2 regions of the Candidatus Limousia pullorum genome follow, and region 1 is predicted to be linked to the other one. Evidence: predicted binding sites of a transcription regulator. Region 1 holds the regulator's gene; the other holds the start of a gene.
The links. The regulator NrdR, encoded in region 1, represses ribonucleotide reductase genes. The targets are predictions, from matches to a motif close to CACNANATNTNGTG.

Region 2: nrdD (anaerobic ribonucleoside-triphosphate reductase) is a predicted target of NrdR. The motif match lies at 2,007-2,020, and genes of this name have one in related genera.

The regions. Positions count from the first base shown of each region.
Region 1 is NZ_CM171614.1:1,500,431-1,504,608, reverse strand. Features, by position in the region: gene CGICJO_RS06710 (ribonuclease J) at 1-290, opposite strand, end outside; gene rnhA (ribonuclease HI) at 702-1,139, shown strand; gene CGICJO_RS06700 (hypothetical protein) at 1,180-1,350, opposite strand; gene nrdR (transcriptional regulator NrdR) at 1,460-1,915, opposite strand; gene CGICJO_RS06690 (DEAD/DEAH box helicase family protein) at 2,055-4,178, opposite strand, start outside.
Region 2 is NZ_CM171614.1:1,262,866-1,267,043, reverse strand. Features, by position in the region: gene ectB (diaminobutyrate--2-oxoglutarate transaminase) at 248-1,519, shown strand; gene nrdD (anaerobic ribonucleoside-triphosphate reductase) at 1,699-1,992, opposite strand; T-box leader at 2,222-2,463, shown strand; gene asnS (asparagine--tRNA ligase) at 2,537-3,907, shown strand; gene asnA (aspartate--ammonia ligase) at 3,940-4,178, shown strand, end outside.

The DNA of each region.
Region 1 (4,178 bases):
TCGTTGTTACATTCAAAAACAGTGATATTCTTTCCTATCTCATTAAGACCGCCCAAAAAGGAGATTTTAATAACCGGAGCATCCTTCTTTATCTGCTTAAAAGAGCTCTTTTTATTTTTATATCTTTTCTCAGGTTCATTTTGAGAAATATACTCAAGCCCCATATCCCCAGGTTTTTTCATAACGCCGTCACGGTTTCCGCCCTTTACATATCCGGCGTTTCTGGTGTTTTTCTTTCCTGTCATACGGGGTGCGCTCTTTTTGTTATATTTACTTTTTTCTTTAATCACTTATTTTTACCTCCGTAAATAAATAAATTATTCTCGTTCTGATTCTATATAATAATGCACCGTTAACCATTTAATTTCCCGAACAATTTCTCAACGGTGCTTTAATGCGTAACAAATAAAAGGTCAAACCAAACCCTTTTTATCAGCCCAAAAGAACAATTTACAAAATAATTATCTCAAAAACTTAAAACTCTAATGTTCATTTAGGCATAGATTCCGAGCATATAAATCATTACCTATATATTAACCTTTTATTTCTTTTATGTCAAGTCCCATAGGAATTACATTAAACCGCCTTAAAATACCCTTGTTTTTGTTGACGTGACAGATATTAACGGATATAATTATATGTAAATAAAGTCAAATCCGGCGATTCGGATACTAAATATAAGTGATAAATAAGGAGATAATATGAAAGCTGTTGAAATTTTCACAGACGGAGCTTGTAAAGGAAACCCGGGGCCCGGAGGCTGGGGCGCAATTCTCAGATACAAAGATAAAGAGAAAGAAATAAGCGGAGGAGAAGCCAACACAACCAACAACAGAATGGAAATCACCGCCGTTTTAACTGCCCTTAAAATGCTCAAGGAGCCCTGCGAGGTAACACTTTACAGCGATTCTCAGTATGTTTGCAACGCACTGAAGCTGGGATGGGCTAAAAAATGGAAGGAAAACAACTGGATGCGCAACAAAAAAGACCCTGCTCTCAATCCGGATCTTTGGGATGAACTTCTCAAGGAATACGACAAGCACAAAGTAACCATCGTCTGGGTAAAAGGTCATGCAGGCCATCCGGAAAATGAGCGATGCGACCGACTTGCCGTAGCTCAGGCTGAAAAGTACAGTTAAAATAATTTTATATGTACGGAGTGCATTAAGCACTCCTTTTTTAATTTTTTACTTCCTTATCCTTCATATAGTTTTTGTCCTTTATTCCACACTCTCTGGCTACAACAGAAGCGATATTTCTGTAATTCTCCATTTGTTTCCTTGAGGGGGCAAGCTTATCCATAACACTTTTTCTCTCGTCATCGATATACATATTGTTGTTCATTTTCAACTGCAAACACTCCTTTCAAAATATCTGAAAATATTATTGTCGGGAACAAATACAGTTATGCAAAAGAAAAAGGCGTGAACATAAAATTCACGCCTTAAAATATTTTATATTACTTTTCAGACATAAGCTTGTTAAGCTCTTCAAGGAAAGTATTTATATCCTTAAACTGTCTGTATACAGAAGCGAAACGCACATAGGAAACCTCGTCAACCTTTTTAAGCTCTTCCATTGCAAGCTCACCGATAAACTGAGAAGTAACCTCTCTGTCAAGAGAATTTTGCAGTTTCATCTCAATATCGTCTACCATTTTTTCTATCTGCTCGATTGAAACCTTTCTTTTCTCGCAGGCTCTGAGTATTCCGGACAAAAGCTTATTTCTGTCGAAAACCTCACGGGATCTGTCCCTTTTTACAACAATTATAGGAACTGTTTCAATCACTTCATGTGTTGTAAATCGCTTGCCGCAGCCGAGACACTCCCTGCGTCTTCTTATACGTTCACCGTCATCGGCAGGTCTGGAATCTATAACTTTACTTTCCTCATAACCACAGTATGGACATTTCATTTACAACACCTCTTTGTCTAAAATAACATCATCATCATGTAATATATTATATCAAAATATTCAATTTATTTCAATAGTTTAAAAGGCTATTTTGACACAAAAAGACCGTTTTCCCCTATAAAATCATCATATTTTAATATTATCTCCAATTAGACTTAACCATTTTTTTCTTTCCTGACAGAGCGTCATTTATGTTCAAAAAGGAATATCTGCGACAATTAAGCAGTTCCTTTCTTCCCTGCTCTGTTCTCGTGTATATAAGATAATATTTACCCATAATTTTTTCAATATTTCTTCCCAAAAGCTCAGCGGTTTCCTTATTTCCTGCAAGAATACCTGGACATGAATAGCTTTTACTGTAGCTCTTTCGTCCGCCCAAGCCCTTTTTCACAAACACATATCTGGGATTATCAATAGAAGAAAACATTTCTCCTATAGCCTGAGAAAAAATCTGTTTTTCTCTTACAGATGCATTTTCCAAAGTACAGTAAATAAATGTGTTAGATGTATCAGAAGCAACTGTCACATATCCGCCCTTTTGAATTTTTCCGGTTTCAGTAAGAGTTTTTAAAACACAGTTTGCTAAAGATTTCATAGCCTTTTTAGGCGAAATCATTCTGACAAATTTCAACACTCCGACTATACAAACAGGAATGGCCACCAAAGATAAAATTACAACTATCATTATCCATATAGGCTCCGAGAAAAACAACAAGCTGCTGCCTATACGACAAAACAGCAAATAAAACATTATAAACAAAAATTCACCGATGAAGTTTCTATACACAAAACCTCTTGGGAACTTTTCTTTCTCTATTTGATTAACATCAACAACTGTGGTATATTTGCCGTTACCCATGGCGTCAAACCAGCTTTTTGCTGTTCTATCTCGCTGAGAAGCCAAATAGAGCATTTTAATATTTATATTCTTTATTCCCTCTGCATCATACGGCGGTTTAATAATATCAAGCCTTGATATTCCGCTTTCAATAACATTTACACTGTATGCAGGTGCCATAAAACATTCAAATCTCTTTTTTACCGTTTCATAGTCTGCGCCAAATATTTCATCCGGTTTGCCCTCGACTATTTTATTCACAAGCTGAGACTTTTTATCGCTGACACTTTCCGGCAAAACCGTCACAAGATGCCATATATTTGAAACCTTATTAGGGTTATTCCTATCTACTCTAATAGCTCTTCCCCTCATCTGATTAGAAAGCATAAAACTGCCGACAAAGCTTGCTAGAATCAGAGAATTTATACACGGAGAGTCCCAACCCTCACCCAATAAAGATTTTGTACCAATGAGAATATTTATAAAGCCTTTTTCAAACATTTCCGTTAAAAGAGCGACACGTTCTTTTGAAGTTCCCTCAATTTCAACCTTCAAAAATCCTGTTTCGTTAATTTCCGAAGCCGATACCTCGACATTATCCCTTCGAGCAATCTCTTTCAAAGCCTCAAAAATCTCACAGGGTATCACCACAAGGGAACCGGTTAAAATACACATCTTTATTTCCCCGGAAATACTGCGTCGTAAAGTTTCAAATATAGGAACCGTTCCCATTGTATGAAAAGGAGTGTCATTGCCCACTGAATCCAAAAGCTCCTTTTTGATATAGTCTGTCAAAATCAACATTCTTAAACCTTTATTCAGGTTATTCCATTCACTTTTTACAATTTCAACCATACTGTTCAGTTTACCAAGAGATGAAATTAAAAGCTTATCGGTCTCTTTACTTTTAGTCAAAGCCACCGTATTTTTTTCAATAAGTCCATTCCTCTTTAAAATATTTTTAATTTCTTCAGAAATTTCTTTAGTAAATATTTCATCGTGGTCTATGATAAACTGCAAAGCTATCTGACAATAATTAGAATTAAATCTCGGCAAGCCTTTATTAACGGTAATCAATTTTACAATTTCTCCCGGAACAAAAACTCCGCATTCCTCACAAGTTGTCATAAAAGCGGTAAATTCCAGCGGATATTCCAAAAAACAGCTTTCATTTTTATTAAGATTAAAAATTCCCGAAACGTCTACAGCTCTTGCCATAAAATTTTCTGAAACAAATTTTTTTATAAACTCATTTGATTTCTTTCTGTATAAATCTATTATTTCGAACTCTTCATCAGTGGGATAGTTGAAATATATAAAATCCTGATGAGGACAGAGTGTTCCCTGAGCCACAAGCTGAGGCACAAAAATTTCTTCATCTATTTCGCCGCAAGTAGAAATATACCTGTCCCACTCGGCAGGCGT
Region 2 (4,178 bases), 240 kb from region 1:
TTTTTATCAATATTGTTTATGTTTTTAAGTATGCAAATGATGTCATACCCTCTAAGCACTGTATGAATGTATTCTACCACAAATCATTTGAAATTGATAGATATTATGCATAATTTTTTAAACTTTCCAGCCTTAATATTTTATTAAGGAATAGTCCTGTTTTTGTTGACTTCATTAACAGGTAATTGTATAATGGCAAATGAATGAAAACTTGTATATGTATAGTTATCAGAAAGGAAGTATCGGTTTGAATACTTTAGCATTTGAAAAATACGAGTCCGAAGTCCGTTCATACTGCAGACATTTCCCTACTGTTTTCACTAAATCAAAGGGAGCTTTCTTCTTCGATGAGGACGGAAATAAATATATAGACTTTTTCTGCGGAGCAGGTGCTGTAAACTACGGCCACAACAACGATTATATAAAGGAAAAAGTTCTCGACTATATAGCAAACGACGGTATAACTCATTCACTTGATATGTATACCACAGCTAAAAGAGATTTTATAGAATATTTCGAGGAAAATGTTTTGAAGCCAAGAGATTTGGACTACAAAATCATGTTCCCGGGTCCTACAGGCACAAACGCTGTTGAAGCCGCTTTGAAGCTTGCAAGAAAGTACACAAAGCGCAGAACTGTTTGGGCTCTCATGGGCGCATTCCACGGAATGACATTGGGTGCTTTGGCTCTCACCACTGACAAAGCCTCAAGAAGAGGCGCAGGCGTTCCCCTTGACTCAAATGTAGTTCACATTCCTGCACCTTATATGTTCCCTGAGCTTGACACAATCAAGTACATGGAAACACTTCTCACCGACGACCATTCAGGCGTTGAAAAACCGGCCGCTTTTGTTATTGAAACAATTCAGGCAGAGGGCGGAATTCAGGTATTCGATGTTGAATGGCTGAAAAGAGTGAGAGAATTCTGCACAAAGCACGAAATTCTCCTTATAGTTGACGATATTCAGGTTGGCTGCGCAAGAAGCGGAACCTTCTTCTCCTTTGAACGTGCCGGAATTAAGCCTGACATCTTTACACTTTCAAAATCAATCGGCGGCTACGGCTTCCCTCTTGCTTTGACTTTGTTCAAGCCTGAGCTTGACGTATTCTCACCGGGCGAGCACAATGGAACATTCAGAGGAAATCAGATTGCCTTTATCACTGCAAAAGCAGGTCTTGAATACATGCTGAGCCATAACATCGAAGCAGAAACAAGAAGAAAAGGCGAAATCGAAAAAGAATTTATTGAAAAAGAAATTCTTCCTCTTGACAGCAGAATTAAAATGCGTGGCATAGGACTTATATGGGGAATTGATTTCTCCGAAATTCCTGTAAAGGGCTTTGCCGATAAGGTTCAGGATTACGCTTTTGCCCATAAGCTCATAATCGAGGGCGCAGGCAGAAAGAACGCTGTTTTGAAAACAATGCCTCCTCTTATTATCGAGGACGAAACACTTCTTGAGGGTCTCGGCATTTTAAGAGACGCAATCAAAGAGGTTCTCAAAGAAGAAAACAAATAATAAATACATCTGTTTTCTTAAATATACCATAAAAAATTAACGCCCCGAGTTTTCGAGGCGTTGTTTTTATTAAGGAAGTTTTAATGAAAGCGTTATTAAAGAAAAAAAGCCTTGATTTTTATCAAGACTTTTGCCGGATATCTATTATGTTAAGGATAGTGTTTAACTAAGGAAAAATTTTAAGCGATTTCTTCCATTGAGCAGGAGCAGCCCAAGCTGTGCTTTACACGGTCGTTTACTTCTGCTTTCTTTGCATTGTTGAAACGGTCAACAGTTCCTACAAGATAGCCTGTAATTCTTCTGATTCTCTCAAAAGGAACAGGGTCATACTCATATCTCATATCAACAAACTCGCCGTCAACTTTAAGTTCTACAGATTTTATATATTTATCAGGATGATTTGCTTTAAGCTGTTCAACGTATACATTTATCTCTTCCTGGGAAAGATTTCCGCCTACTACATTTATATTCATAAGTTAACCTCCATTACTAAATATTGTGTTTCTCTTTGAGTGCACACATATTTTAGCACCATATATAGTAAAAGTCAATAGTGATTACTGATTTTCAAAAAATATTTTTTTATCCTTAAAAATCACATCAAATACTTGACATAAGTTTTTATAAAGCATATAATGATTAAGTAATCTGCGCTTTGTAAAGTCATTTTGCAGAGCTGATAATAAAAATTTAACAAAAGCCTTAAATGCTATGATGAAGAGAAGTAGCAAAAGAATTCGCTTACAGTGAGTACGGGACAGTGTGAACCGTACAGCAGAGCTTTCGTGAATAACACTTCGGAGCAGCTATCTGAACAGGAATATCCCCAAGTAGGTGATGCCGTTGACTGTGCGTTAAACAGGATGCTTTTTTATGAAGCTTAGAGTGACCGGTTTTCCGGTAATATAGGTGGTACCACGGGTTTACAGCTGCTCGTCCTATTTTTAGGGCGAACAGCTTTTTTTATTAAAATCTATTAACCTTTAAAATAAAACAAGCAATACAAGGAGAAAACTTATGAAACACATCGACATTAAAGACATTCAGACAAAAGCTGAATATGTAGACACAGACGTCACAGTATGCGGCTGGGTAAGAACTTCCAGAGATTCAAAAAACATGGCTTTTCTCGAGATGAACGACGGAACAAGCCTTAAACATCTTCAAATCGTAATCGACAAGTCAGCCCTTGACAATTACGACTTTGCTTTAAAGCTTGGAACTGCTTTAAAGGTAACAGGTACAGTAGTTCCTGCAAGACAGGGCAGTGTTGAGATAAACGCTAAGGAAATCACACTTTTGGGCGACTGTCCGGCAGATTATCCTTTGCAGAAAAAACGCCACACCCTTGAATTTTTGAGAACTATGCCTCACCTCAGAGTAAGAACCAACACATTTAACGCTGTTTTGAGAGTGCGTTCTGTTATGGCTGCTTCAATCCACAAGTATTTTCAGGACAGAAACTATGTATATATCAACACACCTCTTCTCACAGGAAGCGACTGCGAGGGCGCAGGTGAAGTATTCAAGGTAACTACAATCGGTTATTCCGACCAGTACAAATCAGAAGAGGAATACTACAGCAACGACTTTTTCGGCAAGAAAGCAGGTCTGAGCGTTTCAGGTCAGCTTGAGGGCGAGGTTGCCGCAATGGCAATGGGCAAAATCTACACATTCGGTCCAAGCTTCAGAGCTGAAAACAGCAACACACCAAGACACGTTGCAGAGTTCTGGCACATTGAGCCTGAAGTTGCTTTTGCAGAGCTTGACGACATAATCGAAATTGCCGAGGACATGATAAAATATATAGTAAGAGACGTTATGGAAAAATGCCCTCAGGAGCTTGCTTTCTTCAACCAGCATTTTGAAAAGGGTCTTATCGACAAGCTTCAGCACCTTTTGGACAGCGAGTTTGAAATTCTCGATTACACAAAGGCTATCGAAATCCTCAAGGACGCAAAGAAAGAGTTTGTATACCCTGTTGAGTGGGGCTGCGACCTCCAGACAGAGCATGAAAGATACATCACAGAGGAAGTATTCAACAAGCCTGTATTTATCACAAACTATCCTAAGGACATCAAGTCTTTCTATATGAAGCAAAATCCGGACGGAAAGACAGTTGCCGCAACAGACCTTCTTGTTCCCGGCGTAGGCGAAATCATCGGATGCAGTGAAAGAGAAGCTGACTATGACAAGCTGGTTGAGGCAATGAAAACAAGAAACATGAACATGGATGAATATGCAGATTACCTTGAGCTCAGAAAGTTCGGCTCTGTTCCGCACAGCGGCTTCGGTCTTGGCTTTGAAAGAATTATCATGTATGTAACAGGTATGAGCAACATCCGTGACGTAATTCTTTACCCGAGAACAGTAGGAAGCATCAGATAAGGCTTTCTAACACTACGAAAGGATAAGAAAACATGAAAAATCTTATAATTCCGGAGAACTACTCCTCACCGCTTACTTTGAGAGAAACTCAAAGTGCGGTAAAATACATCAAAGATACTTTCCAGAAAAAGCTTATCGCAGGACTTAATCTTGACAGAATTACCGCTCCCCTTATTGTTTTCAGCGACAGCGGAATAAACGACGACCTCAACGGAGTTGAGCGCAAGGTTTCTTTCTCAATGAAAGAAATCGACGGCACTGCCGAGGTTGT